Regions from separate parts of the Psychrobacter sp. CLB018 genome, predicted to be linked through region 1. Evidence: riboswitches for the same ligand, from Rfam matches in the RefSeq annotation. Region 1 holds a riboswitch; the other holds the start of a gene.
What was found. A riboswitch is a leader RNA that binds a small molecule or an ion and turns the genes downstream of it on or off. The one in region 1 is predicted to bind thiamine pyrophosphate.
Positions count from the first base shown of each region.

Region 2: it holds a riboswitch for thiamine pyrophosphate, as region 1 does, so the genes downstream of both, thiC (phosphomethylpyrimidine synthase ThiC) here and tenA (thiaminase II) in region 1, are expected to answer to the same signal.

Region 1 covers NZ_CP166085.1:1,852,424-1,858,022, forward strand. Annotated here, with positions in the region: gene rpoD (RNA polymerase sigma factor RpoD) at 1-817, shown strand, start outside; gene AB8P72_RS07825 (hypothetical protein) at 982-1,479, shown strand; TPP riboswitch at 1,605-1,722, shown strand; gene tenA (thiaminase II) at 1,845-2,492, shown strand; gene AB8P72_RS07835 (class I SAM-dependent methyltransferase) at 2,579-3,277, shown strand; gene AB8P72_RS07840 (YbeD family protein) at 3,499-3,810, shown strand; gene nrdA (class 1a ribonucleoside-diphosphate reductase subunit alpha) at 4,360-5,599, shown strand, end outside.
Region 2 covers NZ_CP166085.1:110,188-115,786, forward strand. Annotated here, with positions in the region: gene AB8P72_RS00500 (fructose bisphosphate aldolase) at 1-153, shown strand, start outside; gene thiC (phosphomethylpyrimidine synthase ThiC) at 240-2,219, opposite strand; TPP riboswitch at 2,482-2,604, opposite strand; gene AB8P72_RS00510 (oxidative damage protection protein) at 2,773-3,063, opposite strand; gene argH (argininosuccinate lyase) at 3,407-4,780, opposite strand; gene AB8P72_RS00520 (sensor histidine kinase) at 4,999-5,599, shown strand, end outside.

The DNA of each region.
Region 1 (5,599 bases):
CATTCGTGACTACGAGCAGCAGCTCGATATGAAAATCCACGATATGAAAGACGTCGCACGCCGTATGGCTGTCGGTGAAGCTAAAGCACGCCGCGCCAAAAAAGAAATGGTCGAAGCTAACTTACGTCTTGTTATCTCTATCGCTAAAAAATATACCAACCGTGGTCTGCAATTCTTGGACTTAATCCAAGAAGGTAACATCGGTCTGATGAAAGCGGTCGATAAATTTGAATATCGTCGTGGTTATAAGTTCTCAACTTATGCGACATGGTGGATTCGTCAGGCAATCACCCGCTCTATCGCTGACCAAGCGCGCACCATTCGTATTCCTGTGCATATGATTGAGACTATTAATAAGATAAACCGTGTCTCTCGTCAGTTGCTACAAGAAATGGGACGTGAGCCTACACCTGAGGAATTGGGCGAACGCTTAGAGATGGACGAAGTCAAAGTCCGCAAAGTGCTCAAAATTGCCAAAGAGCCTATCTCAATGGAAACGCCAATCGGTGATGATGAAGATTCGCACCTAGGTGATTTCATCGAAGATGGTACAATTTCAAGCCCAGTTGACGATGCGACGGCGGCTGGTTTGCAAGAAGCCACGCGTGATGTCTTGAGCAATCTGACTGAGCGTGAAGCACGCGTGCTTAAAATGCGCTTTGGTATCGATATGCCAACCGATCATACGTTAGAGGAAGTCGGTAAGCAGTTTGATGTCACGCGTGAGCGTATCCGTCAGATTGAGGCAAAAGCTTTGCGTAAATTGCGTCATCCTTCACGTTCTGAGCATCTGCGCTCGTTCTTAGAAAATGACTAATTTATCTAGACAGGATTCATTGTCTAAAAATTTCTTAAAATTACATCAAAAAAGCTGAGCATGTCTCAGCTTTTTTGTGCCCGTTATTTGATGGCGGTTATTTAATAGCTATTAGCTTATGCTATTAACTTATCTAATCAAAATATCCTAAAAACGCTGCGTTATTGCTGATATCAATTTTTTATAGCCTCTGTCTGCGCAGGCACAGCAAGCAAGAAAAATTGCTATCAGCAGCAGTATACTTAGAATTACTACAAGATGCGCTCGAGTCAGAATGTGCATTTATTGAATCATGCTTTGCGACGACTGGTGAATTTCCTGCTCCCGGTGAAGCATATTGCCAAGCGTTTGAAGTACGTTATAAAAGCGCAATTACCTTACGGTTTTTAATTCGCATGGCCTATGCCGCACCTGCGCATTTGACTAATACCAGCGCGGCGACTTTTAATGTCTATATAAAGGTGTTGACTGAGCAAATACAGCTGGCTCTGAAGCCTTATGAGCTTGATGCTGGGCAGCTAGCGCTTTATACCGACGCCTATTTAGGTGTTATCGATAGCTTAAGTGTGGAGCTGCTATATGCAGAAGGGTTATATGAGCGCCGTTTTAAAGCCATGCTAATGCTCTATCATACAGCTATTGCACAGCTTAATAAAAAATAGCTTTTTAAATGTAAAACAATTTTATTAATGGTTATTTGAGCATCACTTGCTAATGATGACTGATCTCGCCTATCATAGGGACGCTCGGTTGTCTTATAACCATAAAGACCAACATTTGAGTCATAAAAACCTTGTCGGGGTGCTTTGATTTTGACGCTTTAACTACCATCAAAATCATGGCTGAGAGTTACCCGCGAACCTGATGCAGTTAGCACTGACGTAGGAAACAAGCGTGTCGATATATAAGTCACAATTACTTTATATTTTGCCAATCTATTTAACCTAGACTGGCAAATTTATTGTGCCTTATTATCTCTTTTTTTCTGCCATTTTCTTACTGCACTTTATAACAGTAAGTGAAAACTATGGATTACCAAACACTACGCAATAACTGTCCGACTTGGGATGCTTATATTGGACATGATTTTGTCAATCAACTGGCAGCAGGAACGCTCGCCCCTGACAGCTTTCGCCATTACCTTGTGCAAGACTATTTATACTTAATTCACTATACCCGCGTGATAGCGCTGAGCGTATATAAGAGCGACACGCTGGCACAAATGCGCGTCGGTCAAGCCGGTATCAACGCCATGCTTGATTTAGAAATTGGCATGTATTTAGACTTTTGTCAGCAGTGGGGAATCGCGCTTGAGGAAGTTGAAAACGCTCCTGAATCGCCAGCCACCATTGCCTACAGCCGTTATATCTTAGATGCGGCAATGTCAGGCTCGCTAGCTGAACTGTATGCTGCAATTGCACCTTGCTTGATGGGTTATGGGGAAATTGGTAAACGTATTAAAGAACAAGGCTTTGTCGCGGGCAATCCTTATCAACCATGGATAGATGTCTTTGCCAGTGATGAATTCCAAACCATTACTGCACAAAATGAAGCGCATATTAATAAGCTGCTGACAGACGCTAGCGCTACTCAAGCAGACAAATTTCAACGCTTATTTAACACCGCATCTCGAATGGAAGTCAATTTTTGGCAGCAGGCGTTAGATTTGTCTTAATTTATAAACAATCTGACTTGGTTCTAAAAAAACCCTCTAGAATCAAAAACAATGATCAATAATAACGATCCACAAGGAAAAACATCATGGCAGCATTCGATGAACACGCAAGCGCGTATGACAGTTGGTTTTTTGACAATCAAAACTTGCTCACCAGCGAACTAAAACTGGTTGCTCATTTCTTGGATAAAGACAGCGAGATATTGTCTGTCGGCTGTGGTAGCGGACTGTTTGAGTCTCTACTGGCAAAAGACTGTGACATTCATATCAAATACGGTATTGAGCCGTCAAAAGACATGGCAGCAGTTGCAGAAAAGCGCGGTATGCAAGTCGATATCAGCCCTGCCGAAACCTGCGAGATTGAGCCCAATAAGTTTGACATCATCATGTTTAACGGCAGCGTCAGCTATATCAGCGATTTAGATGCCTGTATCAAAAAAGCCTTTGACGCTCTAAAAACGGGCGGCAAACTTATTCTGATTGATGTACCAAAAGAAAGTGGCTTTGCCAGCTTATATAACCTTGCCAGCGCGGTAGATACGTGGGAGCATCCACTACTTGCGCACATCTCGCCTGCTGATCCTTATCCTATCGAGCTGGTTAAGTCAGCTAACTGGCGTACCTCTGATGAAAAAATCGCCTTAATGCAAGCCAATGGTTTCGTTGATTTTGAATATGCGCAGACTTTATTGACCCATCCTATGTATGCCAACGACAAGGTACAAGAGGTCATCGAAGGCTATGATCGCGGCGACTACGTGGCAATTTGTGGTTATAAAAAATAACGGTTTTAATGTGCGTTATCGCTGGCTGACACTTGAATAATACGCCGAACGCCCTTATAAATGGTGCATAAAGCGCTTATCATATTTCAATAAAAAATAAGGACCACATCATGACTGATGATCCAAAAGACACCACTACTCCAAACACTGACAACTCGAGCACCGAAAGTCAAGGCAGCAATGCTAGTCCAACGTCGAAAAGAGAAGTTAAAGTGACAGAATTGGTCGCTAATGACGGTATCTTAAAAGGCAAAAAAACCGATGTGCAAAACCCTGAGCTGTGGGAGTTCCCAATGAACTATCCAATGAGCATCATCGGTCATGAAGGTGAGCACGAAAGCTTGCTTAATGAAGTGAAGCTTATCTTGGGTAGCCAATTCCCTGAGTTTGATTTGGCCTCTATGGAAGTCAAACCATCAAAAACAGGACGCTTCCATTCGGTACGTGCCAATTTATACTTAACCACCGTTGAGCAAGTGAACACGCTTTATGCGGCGCTTGATAATGCAAGAACCGTACGTATGGTGGTTTAACGGTAGTTTTGCTAATTTTATAAAATCTAGCCCGTTTTTCATCCGAATCGTCACTCATATGGGTGGCGATTTTTTATTGTCTGCGGTACAATCTCCACCCGAAATATAACTGCTATTTAGACAATTGGCCTTTATAAATTTAGCCAACAATAAAAAGTAAATTCGCGCCATTTTTTACAAAACTTTTATTATTTTTCTTATCGGCGTCTAACCCTTATCCCATCGTCCTTTGCCAAAATTTGGACACGCTTTACCCTCGCATCAACATAGTTTGCCCTTAAAATCAATATAGCATTTTCAAAATTTTCCCGCTATATTGTGTCCACCTGCTAACAAATACGCTATATGTAGTGCTCAGTGATTTAAACCGTCACTATGAGCTGCGGCATCGTTTTGCCTAAAAAAACCTACCATAACAGGATGTCTTGTCTTAAAACAGATAGCGTCTGAAAGATAGCGTGACAAAGCATGTCTGCCAGATTTAACCGCGCAGCAGCCTATAAAGCAACATTATAAATAACTACCTAGCAATCAACTTACGAGGTCAGCATGACACATATCGATAATATCAAAGTAACCAAACGTGATGGACGTTTAGAGCCCATTGATTTAGACAAGATTCATAAGGTTATCGAGTGGGCAGCTCATGATTTAGATAATGTGTCGGTATCGCAAGTTGAGCTAAAGTCGCATATTCAGTTTTATGACGGTATCAGAACGCGTGATATTCACGAAACCATCATCAAGTCAGCCGCCGACCTTATTTCTGAAAGCACACCTGACTATCAGTATTTAGCCGCGCGTTTGGCGATCTTCCATTTACGTAAAATTGCTTATAACAAATTTACCCCGCCGCATCTGTATGACCATGTCAAAACGTTGACCGATGCTGGTAAATATGACGAACATATCCTAGCCGACTATAGCCGCGCAGAATTTGATGAATTAGAAGAGTACCTCGACCACTGGCGCGATATGAATCTGGCTTATGCCGCCGTTGAGCAAATGGCGGGCAAATACCTTGTCCAAGACCGCGTGACCAAAACCGTTTACGAGAGCCCGCAGTTCTTATATATGCTCGTTGGCATGTGTTTGTTTGCCAATTATGACAAGGGCGAGCGCTTAAGCTATGTCAAACGCTTTTATGATGCGACCTCACAATTTAAAATCTCGCTACCAACGCCTATCATGTCGGGTGTACGTACCCCATCGCGCCAGTTTAGCTCGTGTGTCCTAATCGAATGCGGTGATAGCCTAGACTCTATCAACGCCACCACCAGTGCCATCGTCCGTTATGTCTCGCAGCGCGCTGGAATCGGCATCAACGCTGGTCGTATCCGCGCCCTTGGTAGCCCTATCCGTGGCGGCGAAGCACAGCATACTGGCTGTATTCCATTTTACAAACTGTTTCAGACAGCGGTGAAATGCTGCTCACAAGGCGGCGTGCGTGGCGGTGCGGCGACGTTATTTTATCCATTATGGCATTTAGAAGTTGAGTCATTATTGGTGCTAAAGAACAACCGCGGCGTTGAAGACAACCGTGTCCGTCATATGGACTACGGCGTCCAGCTAAATAAAACCATGTATACCCGTTTGATTAAAGGTCAAGATATCTCGCTGTTTTCACCGTCCGACGTTCCGGGTTTGTATGATGCCTTCTTTGAAGATCAAGACACCTTTGAAGAACTATATACCAAGTATGAAAACGACCCTAATATCCGTAGCCGTCAAATTCCAGCAACGGAATTGTTTAGTCTGATGATGCAAGAGCGCGCCAGCACTGGTCGTA
Region 2 (5,599 bases), 1.4 Mb from region 1:
GACGCCTGTGAAAAGCTTAAACAAAACCCCGGTATGATTGCGAGCTTCTCGCGCGCTTTTACCGAAGGCTTAAATAAGCAACAAAGCGACGCAGAGTTTGCTGATACGATTAATACTTCTATTAAAGAGATTTACGAAGCGTCAAAGGTTTAATCTACTATAAAGATAAAACTGTTTGCAATAAAAAGCGCTACTTATGAGTAGCGCTTTTTTATGAATTAAGGATTAACGTTAATCGCTTAAACCTCTTTATACAACTGGCGACCCTCGGCATGATATTTTTGCGTCATCTCGTCCATGCCTTTTTTAATATCAGCGCGGCTCATCGCACTAGTAGCCTGAACGCCGTTTTCTTTTGCATCTAAACCTTTAGCATACTCGCGCACGTTTTGAGTGATTTTCATCGAGCAAAACTTCGGTCCGCACATTGAGCAAAAGTGCGCAGACTTGTGCGCATCTTTTGGCAGTGTTTCGTCATGATATTCACGCGCCGTATCAGGGTCAAGCGCCAGATTAAACTGATCATCCCAGCGGAACTCAAAACGCGCTTTGGACAAGGCATTATCACGTGCTTGTGCGCCCGGATGGCCTTTAGCAAGGTCGGCAGCATGAGCGGCGATTTTATAAGTGATGATACCGTCCTTGACGTCCTTTTTATTGGGCAAACCGAGATGCTCTTTTGGTGTTACGTAACAGAGCATCGCCGTGCCAAACCAGCCAATCATCGCTGCGCCAATGGCACTGGTGATATGGTCATAACCAGGCGCAATATCAGTGGTTAATGGCCCTAAAGTATAAAAAGGTGCGTCGCTACATAGCTCAAGCTGCAAGTCCATATTTTCTTTAATACGGTTCATCGCCACGTGTCCAGGGCCTTCAATCATCACCTGTACATCATGCTTCCATGCGACTTGCGTCAACTCACCTAGGGTACGTAGCTCACCAAATTGCGCTTCATCATTGGCATCTTGCAAACAGCCCGGACGTAAGCCATCGCCTAAGCTAAATGCCACATCATACTGCTTCATAATCTCGCAGATATCTTCAAAATGCGTGTATAAAAAGCTCTCTTTATGATGGGCCAAACACCACTGCGCCATGATAGAGCCGCCACGCGAGACGATGCCCGTCAAGCGATTGGCGGTTAGCGGTACATAACGTAGCAGTACGCCAGCGTGAATGGTAAAGTAATCAACGCCTTGCTCGGCTTGCTCAATCAAGGTATCGCGGAATATCTCCCACGTTAAGTCTTCGGCAACGCCATCGACTTTCTCTAAGGCTTGATAAATCGGCACCGTACCAATTGGCACTGGTGAGTTACGAATCAACCATTCACGGGTTTCATGGATATGATTGCCGGTCGATAAATCCATAATGGTATCGGCGCCCCAGCGCGTTGACCAGGTCATTTTTGATACTTCTTCATCGATAGATGAGCCGAGCGCTGAATTGCCGATATTGGCGTTAATTTTCACTAAAAAATTACGCCCGATAATCATCGGCTCAGATTCAGGGTGATTGATATTATTGGGGATAATGGCGCGGCCTGCGGCAACTTCGCTGCGGACAAACTCAGGGGTGATGATTTTTGGCGTATTGGCACCAAAGCTTTCGCCATCGTGTTGGCGCATATCGGTCAGTTCGTGCTGCTTTTGCGTCTCACGAATGGCGATATATTCCATTTCAGGCGTGATAATACCGCGACGCGCGTAATACATTTGCGTGACGTTCTTTCCTACTAAGGCGCGACGTGGTCTATCAATATGCGCAAATCTTAAGTTAGCAGTACTGATATCACGGGCGCGCGCTTGTCCGTATGAGCTAGATAAACCTTTTAACTGTTCAGTATCGCCGCGCTCAGCAATCCAGCCTTCACGCAGCTTTGGTAAGCCTTTGGTCAAATCGATCTCGACATTGGGATCGGTGTAAACGCCTGAGGTGTCGTAGACATAAAATGGTGGGTTTTGCTCCCAATCGTACTCGCTTACCCCTTGGATAGGGGTAGGGTCAAGGGTAATCTCGCGCATCGGTACTTGGATATCGGGCCGTGAGCCCCCGATATAGACTTTTTTAGAAGCTGGTAAGATGCGGTGTAAGTCGCGAGCGTCTTCTTCAAAACGCGCATCATTTGCGGTACGATGGGCAGGCGTTTTTAGAGCGTCGGCTTTTTTGTCAGAAGTTTTGGCAATAGGAGTTGAAGTATTTTGTGTGAGGTTCATATGCTGTCCTAGCGTGTTGGTTTTTGAATAAAAGCAACACCGCCAGTAGCTGCGGGGCAAGACGATGCAAGATAGACAAATTCAATCATTAAACGTCTGCACTATTATTAAATTCAACTTTCATTGAAAATGAATCTAATGCCGTTGTTAAATGATTGGTAGGCGCCGCTTTTTATTGCTTTCCTCATGGCCGCGTAAAAACGCTAGCACATGAAGTATGAGCAATAATAAAAAGGCATTTCTGCGCGCCCTTTGTATATAAAACATAGTCTTAAGACTTCCCTGCGTCGGTACTAACCGCATCAGGTTCGGCGGGTGATCTCTCAGCGAATGTATGAAATAGCTTAAACTAAGCTTGTCATACACCGCACCCCGAGTCTGTCAGTGTTGTAAATCAGTCTCATACTAACAAACTATAGGGATGATGCCTAGTCATTTGCCGTTTGTTAGTAGAGAGGCAATCTTGCTGTTATTAATGTAATCACTGTCTTTTAATCAATGACAGCTTTTCAATTAATGACATTCTTTTTAATTAATAAAATCACCGTGCGTATTATTTTTCTGGTGTCCAACCTTGCGCGCGCTCGTAGTCTTCATTGTCCAAAAACTTCTCGCGTTGCTCAGTTAAGAACTTTTTGGCTTCAGGGTCCATCATGCTGAGATGGTTTTCGTTAATCAGCATGGTTTGCTGCTCAAGCCATTCTTTCCAAGCTTTGTCAGAAACGGTTTCTTGTAGCTCTTGACCTTTTTTATTAGGAAATGGCGGATGCGGCATTTTTGGCAATTCCTGCTTATATTTGCGGCAAAATACGGTATTGGCTTGTGGATTAAAAGTCTCAGTCATCAGGCAATCCTCATTAATTAGTGGTATTAAATTATCGTGTCGAATATTGGTAATCTATCATAACGCGCTTGCACGATTTAGCAAAGCGTATCAGGTGTAGAGAAGGTAACATCAAATCTATAGTCGGCGTACTTTTAAACCGCTACGGTGTTGCTCGCCCTAGATGTACTCAGTGTACTATCTGCGGTAGATCGCCTTGTAGCGATTTTAAATTTCCTTGACTATATCCAGTGCTGGCAAAATCAGGCATGACAAAAAAACACCCGCACAATGGCGGGTGTTAGAGAAAAGCGCTAGTTTTAAAGCACAGTTTTATTGCTAGCTTCAGCTTTAAAAAAGGCTTTTAAGCAAACGATTTTAGGCGCGCACGTCCATTAACCACCGCCTGTTTGACTTGATTTGGCGCGGTGCCACCTAAGTGGTCACGAGCAGCCAATGAGCCTTCTAACGTTAAGAAGTCAAAGACATCATCACCAATGGCGTCGCTAAATTGCTGAAGCTGTGCCAGTGATAAGTCATTTAAATCAACGCCCTCACGAATGCCCAAAGCAACGGCATTGCCGACCACTTCATGGGCATCACGGAATGCCACCCCTTGGCGTACCAAATAATCGGCTAGGTCAGTCGCCGTTGCATAGCCTTTCATGGTAGCAGCGCGCATGTTTTCCTTATTCGGAGTAATATTCGGTAGCATATCAGCAAAAGCGAGTAGCGAACCCGTCAAAGTATCGACGCAATCAAATAGCGGCTCTTTGTCTTCTTGGTTGTCTTTATTATAGGCAAGTGGCTGGCTTTTCATCAGGCTTAATAATGTCATCAATTGGCCAAAAACCCGCGCCGCTTTACCGCGTACCAACTCTGGTACGTCAGGGTTTTTCTTTTGCGGCATAATAGATGAGCCAGTACAGAAGCGATCTGGTATTTGCACAAAGTTAAATTGCGCTGACATCCATAGGATAATCTCTTCGCTCATACGCGACATATGCATCATCAAAATAGAAGCTGCCGAGGTAAACTCAATGGCAAAATCACGGTCTGAGACGGCATCGAGCGAGTTTTGGCAAATACCTTCAAAACCTAGCAATTTGGCCGTGATGGTACGATCGATTGGAAAGGTCGTGCCAGCAAGGGCAGCGCTACCAAGCGGCATCTGATTGATACGGCGACGGGCATCGACCAGACGCTCGGTATCGCGGTAGAGCATCTCAAACCATGCCATCACGTGATGACCAAAGCTCACTGGCTGCGCGGTTTGCAAATGGGTAAAGCCCGGCATAATGGTGTCGGTATGCTGTTCGGCTAAATCTAGTAAACCGCTTTGCAAACGTACCAGTAGCGCGATGATATTGTCGGTTTCTTCACGCAACCATAGACGAATATCGGTCGCAACCTGATCGTTACGGCTACGGCCAGTATGTAGTTTTTTGCCAACCGCACCGACGATATCCGTCAAGCGCGATTCGACGTTCATGTGCACGTCTTCGAGCGCAATCGACCAGTTAAACTCCCCAGCTTCAATCTCGCGCAGCACCTGCTGTAAGCCATCGATAATGGTCGCAACCTCATCAGCACTTAAAATGCCGCATTCTTTCAGCATGGTTGCATGGGCGATTGAGCCTTGGATATCGTGACGCGCAAAGCGTTGGTCAAAGCCGACGGATGCAGTAAAGGCGGCAACGAAGCTATCAGTCGCTTCACTAAAGCGCCCGCCCCACATCTGCTGACCTTGACCACCTGTAGCGCTTTGCAGCGCAGGAGTGTTGGTTATAGAAGCATCTATGCTAGAATCAGGAGTAGATGAATTTTTATTTGAATTAGGATTAATACTATTTGAAGAGTTGGCGTTCATATCAGTTCAAGACAAGTCAAGAGAATAAGAACTCAAGTATAGCAAATGATGAGGTTGCCTTACTAGCGGAGCGCTTAGAGTTTTTTATGCCCAAGCTCATGGAGATGATGAAGCCTTGGCAATGGCTGCTGGCAATCTTTTTTTGGTCGCTGTTTGTGGCGATTGTCGATCGGCATAGCGTGGTCAATGAAACGCAGTTTATCATCAAGTTTATGGCAAGATTTATCCAAACCAGCTTGGCCTTGATTCCTTCTTTTTATCTCATCGATTATCTACGTCCAGTTTTTAAAGGCTTACGCGTAACGACCGTCAGTATGTATGTTTTACTCATTTTGACCACTGCCACGGCGGTGACCGTCGCGTTGGCCTTGCTAATTATGATAAACGCTGGCTGGTTTAACTATAACTTGGCGGACTTTATCTCAATCATTGTATTTAATACGGTGATTGCCGCCGGATTTACCATTGCCGCCTTGCTGTTTTTTTTACGCCGTTATCGTGAGCTAAATGCACTAAAGCACTCATTTGAGCAAAAATTGAGAGCCCAAAATGATGTGTTAAAAGCTCGCCTAGCGCCGCATTTCTTTTTTAATACTATCAATACTTTGATGTCGCTGATTGAGTCTGAGCCGCAGCGCGCCGCTGTTTTATTGCAGCACGTCTCAGCGCTCTTTCGTGCCAGTTTTA